Regions from separate parts of the Paraburkholderia sp. BR10882 genome, predicted to be linked through region 1. Evidence: riboswitches for the same ligand, from Rfam matches in the RefSeq annotation. Region 1 holds a riboswitch; each other region holds the start of a gene.
The links. Region 1 has a riboswitch for cobalamin ahead of cobW (cobalamin biosynthesis protein CobW). Riboswitches for the same ligand answer to the same signal wherever they lie in the genome.
Positions count from the first base shown of each region.

Region 2: it holds a riboswitch for cobalamin, as region 1 does, so the genes downstream of both, AB3X99_RS03460 (CbtB domain-containing protein) here and cobW (cobalamin biosynthesis protein CobW) in region 1, are expected to answer to the same signal.
Region 3: it holds a riboswitch for cobalamin, as region 1 does, so the genes downstream of both, AB3X99_RS23350 (porin) here and cobW (cobalamin biosynthesis protein CobW) in region 1, are expected to answer to the same signal.

Region 1 is NZ_JBFPKP010000017.1:49,445-53,706, forward strand. It holds gene cobN (cobaltochelatase subunit CobN) at 1-1,200, opposite strand, end outside; gene cobW (cobalamin biosynthesis protein CobW) at 1,228-2,313, opposite strand; cobalamin riboswitch at 2,533-2,803, opposite strand; gene AB3X99_RS31380 (cobalamin biosynthesis protein) at 2,946-3,437, shown strand; gene cobO (cob(I)yrinic acid a,c-diamide adenosyltransferase) at 3,437-4,039, shown strand; gene AB3X99_RS31390 (cobyrinate a,c-diamide synthase) at 4,044-4,262, shown strand, end outside.
Region 2 is NZ_JBFPKP010000001.1:746,304-750,565, reverse strand. It holds gene AB3X99_RS03470 (ABC transporter permease) at 1-290, opposite strand, end outside; gene AB3X99_RS03465 (CbtA family protein) at 609-1,361, opposite strand; gene AB3X99_RS03460 (CbtB domain-containing protein) at 1,375-1,593, opposite strand; cobalamin riboswitch at 1,633-1,778, opposite strand; gene AB3X99_RS03455 (histidine phosphatase family protein) at 1,823-2,446, shown strand; gene AB3X99_RS03450 (patatin-like phospholipase family protein) at 2,520-3,557, opposite strand; gene AB3X99_RS03445 (hypothetical protein) at 3,601-4,182, opposite strand; gene AB3X99_RS03440 (lysylphosphatidylglycerol synthase domain-containing protein) at 4,261-4,262, opposite strand, start outside.
Region 3 is NZ_JBFPKP010000009.1:182,003-186,264, forward strand. It holds gene AB3X99_RS23345 (phosphatase PAP2 family protein) at 1-883, shown strand, start outside; gene AB3X99_RS23350 (porin) at 941-2,035, opposite strand; cobalamin riboswitch at 2,092-2,226, opposite strand; cobalamin riboswitch at 2,317-2,499, shown strand; gene AB3X99_RS23355 (TonB-dependent receptor) at 2,602-4,262, shown strand, end outside.

The DNA.
Region 1 (4,262 bases):
TCCCACGCCGTTGCCAATGCGCCCTTCGCTCATCGGATAGTTCGCGAGCACGAGCGCGAGTTTCTTCTCCGCGTTCGGCAGGCTGCGCAGACGGCACCACCGGCGCGCCAGTTCGGCGACGAACGCCACGCGCTCGGCATCGGGCTGATAGCGCACGACATCGACCTGCGTCTCTTTGCAGTGGTATGCGAGGCCCTTGAAGCTGATCGCACGCGTAATCACGCGGCCGTCCACTTCGGGCAGCGCGATATGCATGGCGATGTCACGCGAATTCAGGCCGTGATTGTCCTTCACCCAGTCTTCGCGATTGCCGCCGCTCAGGATCACCTGGAGCACGGGCGCGTCGCCGGCGAGCGCAATCGGTTCGGGGTCGTCGAGCGACGAAGCCGCGAAGGCCGTGGTATTCAGCACGAGCGAGACGTCGTGCTCGGCCGCCAGTTGATCGAGCACGTCGCGGCTCAAAGTGTCCTTGAGCGACGTGATCGCAAGCGGCAGCGGGTTCAGGCCGCGCGCGAGCAGCGCGTCGATGAGGGCATCGAAAGCGGCGGTGTTCGCCGCCTGCAGATGCGCCTTGTAAAACAGCAGCGCGACGACCGGCGCGCCAGGTTGCCAGCGCGCGCGCCATTCGTCGATGGTCGCGACGTCGCGCTGCGGGCAATAGAGCGCAGCGGCGGGCAACGCAATGGGCGGCGCAGGCTCGCTGCCCCAGTCGAATGCGCGCCACGCGAGCGCACGCAGGAACGATTCGGCGTTGGCCGCGCCGCCTTCGCGCAGATAACGCCACAGCAAGCGGCAAAACTCGGGCTCGGCGCGGCTCTTCGCGATGAGATTGGGGTCTTCCTGCAAGTCGCCCGAAAACATCGCGAGCAGTTGCCCGCGGCGCTCGGCTAGCGAGACGACCTGCTCGATGCCATATGGCCAGTACGTTTCGCCGCCCAGATGATCGACCACCACCACGCGCGCGTGCTGCAGGACATCTTCGACGTAGAAGTCCACCGACGCGGGCTGGCGCAAATACGTGACGTTCGCAAGCCGCACGCTCGGAAAACCTGCGGGCAGGCGCGGCACGACGCTCGCCAGCAGCGCTAGCGTCGTGTCCGCCGAACTTAGCACGACGATCTCGGCGGGCTGCTGGTCGATCCGGATAACGCCCTGCGTGTCGTCGACGAAACCGCCTGGCGTAGTGCGCAGCAAATGCATGGGACTGCCTCGTCTAGCTGGGTGCGCTCACTTCGCGGCCGCGGTCTGCACATTCGCCAGTGCGATATCGAAGGCCGCTTGCAGCGTCGCGCCATCGAGATCCTCTCCGATCAGCACGAAGCGGCTCGCAAGCGGCTGCGCCGCGCTTTCCTGCTCGTTCCAGCGGCGGTCGAAATAGCTGTCGAAGCGGCGGCCCACGCCTTGAATCACGAGGCGCATGGGCGCACCCGGCAGCGCGGCAAAGCCCTTCACGCGATAGATCGTGTGCGCATCGACGAGTTGCTGCAGCGCCTCGATCACAGTCTCGCGCGAAGCCGCATTGCCCGACACCACAACCGAATCGAACTCGTCATGATGATGATCAGGATCGTCGGCGGAACCGTGATGGTCGTGCCGCAGATGAATGCTCTCCTCGGAGGCCGCCTCGAGCCCGAGCAGCGTATGCAGATCGAGCTTGCCGTGCTGCGCGCGCACGATCTTCACCTGCGGCGGCAGCTCTTCGCGCAGCTCGGCGATGAGCGCGTCCTGGCCCGCAACGTCCAGCAGATCGGTCTTGTTGAGAATGACGAGGTCGGCGGCCGAAAGCTGGTCTTCGAACAGCTCGTGCAGCGGCGACTCGTGATCGAGGTTCGGGTCGGCGCGGCGCTGCGCGTCCACGGCCTGCGGATTTTCGGCGAACTGCCCGCTCGCGGCGGCGGGGCCGTCCACCACGGTCACGACCGCATCGACGGTGAACGCGTTGCGAATCGACGGCCAGTTGAACGCCTGCACGAGCGGCTTGGGCAGCGCGAGACCCGAAGTTTCGATCAGCACGTGATCGACATCGCCGCGGCGTTCGAGCAGTTTCTCCATCACGGGGAAGAATTCTTCCTGCACGGTGCAGCAAAGGCAGCCGTTCGCGAGTTCGTAGAGCTGGCCTTCCGTTTCGTTGCCGTTCTCGTCGCAGCCAATGCCGCAACCGCGCAGAATCTCGCCGTCGATACCGAGTTCGCCGAATTCGTTGACGATGACCGCGACGCGCAGGCCGCCCGCGTGCTGGAGAATGTGACGCAGCAGCGTGGTTTTACCGCTGCCGAGAAAGCCCGTCACGATCGTGACCGGAATCTTGCGCATTTGCATGAAGTGCTCCTTCGGCGCCAGGCCGTATCGAGGGGCATGGTGCGTCGCGCCTGCCGTTCGTGCGGGTGCCGTGTTGCGCACACGCGCGTATCCATGGAGACGCTGTCACGCGCAACGATTCAACAACCTGCAGGGGACGAACGACCAGAAACGCACCCAGGCCTCGCCCGGCTGACGCATGAAAATCACGGACCCGGCACCGCATCCCCGCAGCACGAATCCCACGTATCTGGCCGGTATCCGGACTGACGAAACACCGCTTCGCCTTCCCGCGCGAGCGGCCTTGCGGCCGGCTTGCACAGTGGCGTGGACTGCGTAAAGCATGGAAGCGGTTTGCGGCATTCGTGCGAACGCCGCGCTCGTTGTACCGTTGCGGGTGCAGTTCAGGTTGGCCACGCCCGAGGCGGGATGGCTCCCTGATTCCCGTTTAACTGCGCGCGCATTATGAATCGCGCGCGCGAGCACCAGAGTGCGTGCGAGTGTAGGCGCGGGGGGCCCGTGCGTCAAGGAAGGCGTGGGAAGCCGCAAAAGCGTGTGCTATCGTAGCGCGCATCCGGCGCCCGCCGGAACGCGACGCTTTTGCTCGTTTTGCCCCTGCGGTCACGCCTTCGATCGACGCCCTCGCCGTGAATCCTGCCGAAAATCGCGCCTCGGGCGCAGCCTCATTCGAAGCCACGCCGGAACCCGCGCAGCGCGTGCCGCCGCTTGCGCTCGGCATCGGCTGCCGGCGCGGCGTGACGCTCGCGCAGGTCGAAGCCGCGGTGCGCGCTGCGCTCGACGCGTGGCCGCTCGACAGCGTTACGGCCGTGGCAACGCTCGATGCAAAAGCCGGCGAACCCGGCTTGCAGGCGTTTTGCGCGGCACATGCGCTGCCGCTTCAGACGTACACGCGGGAGCAACTCGCCGCGACACCGATACTGGCGCCACCCTCCGCAGCCGCGCAAGCGCAGTTCGGCGTAGACGGCGTGTGCGAACCCTGCGCGCGTCTGGCGGCGGGCGGCGCTCCGCTCGTGCGCGGCAAGCTGGCGCTCGACGGCGTGACGGTCGCAATCGCAGGCATTCTGCCAAACGACGCAAATGCGGACGCGATAGCGCCGCAACCAAACCAATCCCGATGATGAAAACCGATCCCGAATCGCACCAACGCATGACGCAACGCCGCCGCGAAGGCCACGAGAAGAAGCAGGCCGCCGCGACGCACGAAAAGGGCCTGTTGATCGTCAACACCGGCAACGGCAAGGGCAAGAGCACGGCCGCGTTCGGCATGGCCGTGCGCATGCTCGGCCACGGCATGAAGCTAGGCGTCGTGCAGTTCATCAAGGGCGCGCTGCACACGGCCGAACGCGATTTCCTCGGCAGCGTTGCGCACTGCGAGTTCGTGACGATGGGCGACGGCTACACCTGGAACACGCAGAATCGCGACGGCGACATCGCCACCGCGCGCAAGGGCTGGGACGAAGCGAAGCGCATGATCGAGAGCGGCGAGTACGCCATGGTGATCCTCGACGAACTCAACACGGTGCTCAAATACGAGTACCTGCCGCTCGACGAAGTGCTCGGTGTGATCGCCTCGCGCGCGCCGCACGTGCACGTGGTCGTGACGGGTCGCCATGCGCCCGACGCCCTGATCGAAGCGGCCGACCTCGTCACGGAAATGCGCCTCGTGAAGCATCCGTATCGCGAGCAAGGCGTGAAGGCGCAAAAGGGCGTGGAGTTTTAAGCGCATGAGCGCAACGGTTGCCTGCCCCGCGCTCTTCATCAGCGCGCCCGCTTCGGGCCAGGGCAAGACCACGCTCACGGCTGGCCTCGCGCGACTGCATCGGCGCGCGGGCCGACGCGTGCGCGTCTTCAAGACCGGGCCGGATTTTCTCGACCCGATGATCCTCGCACGCGCGAGCGGCGCGCCCGTGCTCTCGCTCGACCTGTGGATGGTGGGCAAAGAA
Region 2 (4,262 bases), on a different contig from region 1:
CCGGCCACGAACGGATCGATATCGATCTGCGCCATGCCGAGCGCGTCGGTGGCTTCGTTCACGCCGATCTGGATGCTGTAGAAGAGCAGCAGCATCAGCACGAGGTCGGGCACCGAGCGGATCAGCGTCGTGTAGGCGGTCGCCACGGCGGCGAGCGGCCGGTTGAACGAGAGCTTGGCCGCCGCGCCAGCCAGACCGAGCAGCACGGCCACGCCGAGCGAGAGGAGCGAAAGTTCGATGGTCTGGATCGTGCCGGCGAGCAGCACCGGGCCAAAGCCGTAAAGGATCACGCGCGTCTCCGGAACAAAGTTGTTTTGTCGTTTCGGGCGGCCTCGCGCGGCACGTGGGCGCCGCTGAAACCGATGAACTGGCGCGGATCGTCTCAGTGCAAAATGGATTGCTCAAACTCGTGCGGCGCGGATATTGCAGTGCAGCATTGCCGCGCGACGCGTCGGCGCGTGCGGATCAGGCCCGCACAGCCGCGGGCGCGATGCTTTTGAAAGGCGAAAAAAAATGCCCCGGCACGCGAGGCGCGCGGGGCATTTACGCAAGTTTGGGGTCGCTTTTTCGATAGGCGCGCGATGTGCGCACTGCGGCCCCGGCGGAGCTTATGCGGCGCGCGTTTGCGTGCCGCGTGCGCTGCCGGTACGGGCGTTCACGCCGAGCAGCTTTTCGGCGAGCGCGCCGAACAGCAGACCGATCGTCGTCCAGAGAATGAACTGCATGCCGATCGACACCGTGCGGAACTTCCACAGCAGCACGGCCGGGAACGCGGCGGGCACTTCGTTGATCGTCGGCAACGCGAGCTGGATCGCGCCGATCACGACGACGAACAGCACGAGCGCCACGACCGAAGCGTTCCAGAGGCCAAGGCGCGGCACGAACGCGGCGCGCACCTTGAGCGAGAACACCGACACGGCGATCGAGATCGCGATCATCAGGAAAAAGAGCCCGGTGCGATAGCCGATCGTCTCCGGGTCGCCGACCGAGGGCGGATTCGCCGGATACTTGATGTTCGGCACCAGGTAGATCGCGACGAACGCCGCGAGCGCGAGCCAGGCCGAGAGCGCGCGCGGCGAAAGACGCCCCACGCGACCATTGGCATACGCGAAGACGAGCGCAAAGAGTCCGCCGATCGACGCGCCATAGACCATCACGCCCGTGAAGAGACCGACGCTCGCCTGGGTCTTGCGGCTGACGATTTCGGGCTCGGGCGCTTCGCCCTTCGCGGCGTCGGCCTTCTCCTCGAAGGAGATCGCCTGATCGATTTGGGGCTCGCCCGCGATCTTCGCGAAGCCGAACGTGAGAAGTCCCGCGGCGATGCCTGCGAGCATGCCGCGCACCAGCAACTTGCCAACCATGGTCAGCTCCCGGTCAGTGGCAGGGGAAGCCGAGCAGATGGCGGCCGTCGTGAACGAACTCGTGGACGTACATGCCCGGGAAGATCGACGTGGCGCCCTGCTCGGCGCCCACGAAGTACAGGGCCAGCAGCAGCATCAGGCCGCCGAAGATCGCCCAGGGCAGGATGTCTCGCAGCGCAATGGGCGCCGGCGCGGCCGGGGCGTGCTGCAAGGGGAATGAGGTTTCGGACATGCTGACTTCTCCTGGGGTTACGCGCCCCGCTAGTCGTTGAAAGAGTGGTTCACGACGCGCAGGTCTGACTTCCGTTGCTTCGATGTTTTCGACGGCAAGCAGTTACAGTGGCGCGACCGCGCCGGACTTGCACCGGCTTCCGCGTGTCGTGGAGCCTGTATTCTACGCGCTGCGGCGGCCGGCCGCGGCCCGGATGTCAGCCAAAGAGTAGTGAAGCATAAGGAAAAGCATGTCGACGACAGTCTGGCTGGTGAGCCATGCGGCGAACGCTGCGCTGCGCTCGGGCACGTTCCCGCACGTGCCTGAAGTGCCTGTTGCGGGTGAAGACGCCGAAGCAGCGCTCGACGCGCGCGCACTCGAGGCGCTTGCCGCCTGGCGCGAGCGCTGGCACGCGGGGCTGGCCGGTGGTAATCGCAATGGCGAGGCGCCGCGCGCGCTCACGAGTCCCGCCGCGATCGCCTGCGCGAGCGCACGCGCGGCAGGCTTCGCCGGGGCAACGCCAGCTGAAGCGCTCGCCGAAGCCGCCTTCGGTGCATGGCAAGGCCAGCGCCTGACGGATCTCGCGCGTGAAGCGCCCGAGGCCCTTGCGGCCTGGACGCGCGATCCGGGCTTTCGGCCGCCAGGCGGCGGCGAATCGTTCGACGATGTCCGCACGCGCGTCGGCGCCTGGCTCGATGCGGTGCCCGACTCGGGGCACAACGTGGTCGCCTTCACGCACGCGAGCGTGATCCGGGCGGCGATTCTTCACGCGCTGGGCGCGCCGTCGGCGGGGTTTCGCTCGATCGAAATCGCGCCGCTTTCCGTGACGGCCCTACGCCGCACAGAGCACGGCTGGGTTTGGCTCGCGGCGTGAAGTGAGGACCGGAACGGCGCTACCGCCCTGCCCTCGCCGTCGCCGGCATTCTGGATCGGTAGCCAGAAGCGCTCTAGTCCAGCCCCAGCTGTGCCTTGATGGCCGGCATCATGTACTGCACGGCTGCGCGCCCTTCCTCGATGGCGGGCGCGGCGCGATGAAAGTCGAAAATCCCCATGCCGCCCAGGCGCGGCTGGATCAGCACGTCGGCGGGCTCGCCTGCCAGGCGGCTGCGCGTAATGCGCACCTGCATGATGTCGATGCTCTGGGCCACCGAACTCAACACGGAAGGCGCACGCGTGCTAGGCGGCGGCGCCACGCGCACGTCCGGACCGCCAGCCGCGCCGGGGCCTGCAGGCTGCAGCCAGCGCGGAAAGCGCTTGCCATTGCGGCGCAGGAGCGGTTCGGGCCCCGCTTCGCTGTTTTCGGCACCATTGGCGCCGCCGCTGGCCGCCACGGCGGCCGATGCCGCCGTGGCCGCGTCGCTCGCCTCCACGGGCAGCTCGCGCGGCATCGTGTCGATCGCACCGCCCAGGTCGCGGCCGTTGAGAATGTCGTGATTGAGGTCGATGGCGATCACGGTGTCGGCGCGCATCGCACGCGCGGCGGATACCGGCACGGGGTTGCTCAGTCCGCCATCCACGAGCCACACGCCGTCATGCCAGATCGGCGTGAAGATGCCGGGAATCGCGATCGAAGCGCGCACGGCGTCCACCACGCCGCCTTCGCGCAGCCAGACTTCGCGTCCCGTGTCGAGTTCGGTAGCAACCGCCGTGAACGGCAGCCTCAGGTCATCGATCGAGCGGCCGTTGAACTGGTGCGCAAACAGGTCGATCACTTTGCGCCCGCCGAGCAGCCCGCCCGAAAAACGCAAGTCGAGCAGGCGCACCACTGTCTGCCAGGTCAGCTTGCCTACCCAGTCTTCAAGCCAGTCGAGATCGCCGTTCGCGTACACCGCGCCGACGAGCGCGCCAATCGACGTACCGCATACCACGTCGGGCTTGATGCCCGCTTCCTCGAGCGCGCGAATCGCGCCGATATGCGCCCAGCCGCGCGCAGCGCCACCGCCGAGCACGAGTCCGACACGCTTGGGCCGTCGCCGGTTCATCATGCGCGCCTCCTTGCGTGGCCCTGGGTCGACTGAGTCAACGCAGTCAGCGACCGCGGATCACGTCCGAGCGCGAGGTCGTCGTGACCCGCCCGTCCGGTCCGAAATGCACATTGAAATACGCTTCGGGCGTCACGCCCCCTTCCAGCCACTTCCAGCTCCACACCGTCTCCTTCTTCAAGCGGTAGCCGGCCACTTGCCCGGGTTTACCGAGCAATCGCCGGACCTCGTCCTCACTCATGCCGACGCGGATCTTCGCGAAGTTTTCCGCAGTAAGCGCCTGAGTAATGGCCACGAGCCGCCCGTTCGGACCGATGTCGACCATCCAGGTCTTGAGGCCCTGCGGGCCGCGCGGATATTCGAGGCGGCGCGAGCCGTCGTCGAACACGCGCTCGGTCTCGGGCTTGCCCATTTGCTCGCGCACCTGCTCGAGCGTGGAAACGCCTGGCGTGAGGCCCTTGAGCAGCAGCGCGTCGGGCTTCACGGAATCGAAGAACGCCTTGAATCCCTGCCGGATGGTATCGAGCATGGCATCGAACTGGCGATCGTCGCAGCCGGAAAGCGTGAACGCCGCCGTGGCGGCGCACGCGAGCGCGAGCGAACGCGTGAGTGAAAACGTGGGCTTCATGTCCTTGCTAACGCATCAACATGGGCTTGCGTCTACGCGCGCCGATCCGGCGCGCATCGACATGCCCACAATGTACCGTC
Region 3 (4,262 bases), on a different contig from region 1:
GCTCGAACAGGCCACCGGCACGAGCGCCACGACCTTCCCCGCCTTCGCGCATTCGTCCACGACCGCGACCGACCGCTTTGCCGACTATGCGACCAACAAGTCGGAGTTCGCGCGCCGCATGACGTTCGGTTTCAGCCAGATCGAATCCACCGAAGCGCCGCCCGTCGTGCCCAAGGGCGCCGAGGTACTGCTCGAAACGCGCTTCCCGTACCTGAGCGCCGACCAGCGCCGCATCGTGCTGAAGACGACCGAAGTCGTCTCGGGCTATCCGGTCATGGACGACGCCGAGGGCTGGGGCCGTCTGAACATGTTTAGTGCTGCAGATGGTTATGGTGCGTTCAACGGCAATGTGATCGTGGCGATGGACGCGACCCAGGGCGGCTTCAACGCCGCCGACACCTGGCGCAACGACATCGCCGGCTCGGGCAAGCTCACGCTGCAGGGCAGCGGCACGCTCACGCTTGCGGGCAATAACAGCTACACGGGCGGCTCACAGGTGAGCGGCGGCATGCTCGCTGCAGCGTCGACCACGGCCTTCGGCAACGGCGACGTGTACGTCGGGTCCGGCGGCGGCGTGACCGTGGCGACGAGCGCACCGTTGACGGTGGCGGGCAAGTACACGCAGCTCGACGGCACGACGCTCGAACTCGATATCGACGGCAACGGCGGCGGACGCCTGCGTGTGGGCGGCCAGCTCACGGTGGCGGGCGGCACGCTGCATGTGAAGTTCGTGAACGGCTATACGCCGAAAGTGGGCGACACGATCGACGTGATCGACGGCAACGGCGCATCGGTGAAATTCGCGACCGTCACTGTCGATGGCTTCAAGGCCACGCCCGTTTATTCTTCGACCGGCGTTTCGGTGAAGCTCTCGGCTTCGTGACGTAGCCACGCAGTATAAAGGCCCCGAATCGCAACGGTTCGGGGCCTTTTTTACGCATCAGAAGCGATGCCGGATGCCCGCGGCCACGAGCACCTGGTTGCGGCCGCCCGACGGGTCGCAGGTGTTGATCATCGCAAGCGCACCGGACGACGCGCGCTGATAGATCGCCTCGGTATAAACGTCCGTGCGTTTGGACAGTTGATAGCCGGCCTGCAGCGCGCCTTGATGCCAATGCGCGGAGGTCGTGCCCGTGTAGGCATACATGCCCGCGAGCGAGAACGCGGGCGTCACCTGCGATAGCGCATTCACTTCGTAATTGCTGAATGCGATCGAAGGCAAGGGCGCGCCGCCGTCGGCCTCGCTGACACCGGTATGAATGGAACGCGACCAGGCCGCGCCAAGCGTGACGTCGCCCAGCGCGTAGCTCATGCCCGCGCCGATGATGTCTTCGCGCTGCACCGCGACCTCGGTCGGCACGAGGCCCGCACCCGGCAGCACCGACGTCTCGTACGCACCCACCGAAGAGGCGCCGCGGCCGTTGATGTGCATCCACGCCACGCCTGCGCTGAACGGGCCGCCTTCGTAATGGACGCCGAAGCCGTAAGCGCGATTTTGCGCGAAGCGCCCCGCCTCGTTCGAAAACGCGTACATCGCGCCGGCGCTGAAACCACCGTACGTTGCGCTCGCGTACTTCACGGCGTTCGAGGCGAGCCACGAATTGTTGGCGTTGTCGTTGTCGAACGGATGCGCGAATGCCGTGCCGCCCGCGCCGCCCGTTAGCGTGAACGGGGCGAAGTAGTCGTGCATCGTGTCGTACTGGCGGCCTAGCGTGATCGTGCCGAGTCGTTCGGATTGCAGACCAACGTAGAACGGATGGTCGTTGAAGGCTTCGCCAGAGGTGGCCGAGAAGCCGCGCTCGAGGCGAAAGATCGCGGCGTTGCCGCCGCCGAGGTCCTCAGTGCCCTGCAGGCCCCAGAAGCTGCCGTCGACAAGACCCGAGCCTGCACGATATTGGGTGCGGCCGCCAACGTCGCTGACATAGTCGACGCTCGCGTCCATCTCACCGTACAACGTGACCTGCTGCGCCGAGGCGCCAGCGCCGGTGAATGCCAATGCCGTCCCACCCAGGACGGCGAGAATGTTCTTGTTCATGAGTCATCTTGTTTGTGTAGGTGGGATTGTGTGGACGAGCGCCGTCCGCCCCCGCTCGATGCGGCGAGGACGTAGCGAGGTCTGATTTCTGGCTCGATTGACAGCCGGTCACAGTGGCGCGACCGCGCCGGATTCTCACTGGCTTCCCTGCTGCGTTTCGCTTGTGCAGCGCCTACGCGCGAAAAACAGCCGCAAGGATAGCGTAAGTTGCGGGAGCAGCCAAACCGGGTGTTTTTGCCACACGACGCTCGTCAAAGGTTGACGCACCGAATGCGCGGCCCTTACCCTTGCGCCCTGATGGTTCCCGGCGACGGGATCAAAAGGGAACGCAGTGCAAGACTGCGGCTGCCCCCGCAACTGTAAGCGGCGAGTCCATGCCAGAGAAGGCCACTGGGAAACCGGGAAGGCCGGCTGCGGATGTCGACCCGCGAGCCAGGAGACCTGCCATCAACCGAGTCCAGCAGCCGCAGCGGGCGGGGATCCCCGATGCGCAAGCACCGCCCGCGTGGCGATCGCCCGTTGCACGGACAGCCCGTATTTCAGGAGCTGTTTCCAGCCATCGCATCATGAAGTTTCGCCAATTCGTATTGACTTCCGCCGCGCTCGCCTGGGCGTGGCAAACCGCGCATGCCGCCGACGCCGCCGACGCCGCCGACGCCGCCAATGCATCGTCCGCCCAGGCGCGGCAGCAAGCCGGCGGCGACACCACGCTGCCCAATATCCTCGTCGTGGGCGACGCGCAGCATCTGCCACAATCGTTCGATCAGCGCTACGCAACCACCCAGGTGCTTACGCGCCAGGACCTCGAACGCGTGTTCCCCGTCGACCCCAGCATCGCGCAGGCGCTCGCCACGCTGCCGGGTGTCACCGTCTCGCAGACCGGCGGCCCAGGGTCGTACACGGGGGTGAGCATTCGCGGCTCGTCGGCCGACCAGGTGGCCGTGTTCATCGACGGCATACGCATAGGCTCCGTCACCACGGGCACGGCTGAATGGGCCGATCTGGCGACTGCCTCGTTCGACCGCGTCGAGGTGATCTCGGGCCCCGCGGCCGCCTCGTTCGGCGCGGACGCCATGGGCGGCGTCGTGCAGCTCTTCACGCGCCATGCGTCGAACCAGCCGAACCAGACCACCGTCTCGTTCGGCGGCGGCTCGAACAAGACCTTTGACACGCAGGTGCGCACCTCGGGCACAATCCCATCGACAGGACCGCTTTCCGCACTGAGCGGCCTCACCTACTCGCTGGGCCTGCACGACTACAACACGGCGGGCATCGACGCGACGCAGCCCGGGGCCTACGGCCACGAAGACGGCCGCAATCCATACCACGCGCAGAACCTCGACGCGCGCCTTGGCTACGCGCACGACAACTGGTCGATCTCGACCTTCGCGCTCTACCACCGCTCCGATCTCTCCTACGACAACGCGGGAGGCAACGACCGGCAGCGCGACACGCAGCTCACGACCGGTCTCGCGTTCCACCTCGACATCACGCCGACCACGCAGTTCGACCAGTCGGTGGGCTACGCGACGGACCGTCAGTTCCTCTATTCGAACGACCCGACGATCCCGACCGACGAAATCGACTCGACGCGCTTTTCCACCTCCACGTCGATCACGCATCAGGAAAGAGGCCATACGCTCTTCGGCATGCCGCTCGACGGCGAGACCAAACTCGCCTACGACTACACCCGCGAGCTGGCGTTCCTGCCGGTGGATGTGCCGGGCGGCCTGCCCGCGCGCAACGATTCGGCCGTGTCGATGCATCAGTCGACCACGCTCGGACCCGTCACGCTGTTTCTGGCGGGGCGGCACGAAATCGTGCAGGGGCAATCGGTGAATACGGGCAACGTCGCGCTCTCGTGGGCCATCACGCCGGTCTACACGGCGCGCGTTTCGTACGGCAATGCGTTCCGCCTGCCGACGTTCAACGACCTCTACTATCCGGGCTACTCGAATCCCAACCTGCTGCCCGAGCGCAGCGACTCGGTCGAAGCCGCGCTCGATGCCACCACGTCCATCGGCACGTTCACGGCGGCCGTGTACGACACGCGCGTGCACGATCTCATCACGTACAACTCGCAGACCTTCCTGCCCGTGAACGTGGGCCGCGCGCACATTCAGGGTCTCGACCTCTCGTACAAGGGCACGCTCGGCCAGTACACGCCGGTGAGCCTCACGGTGGGGATTCTGAATCCGCAGGACGTGACCGACCAGACCTGGCTCAA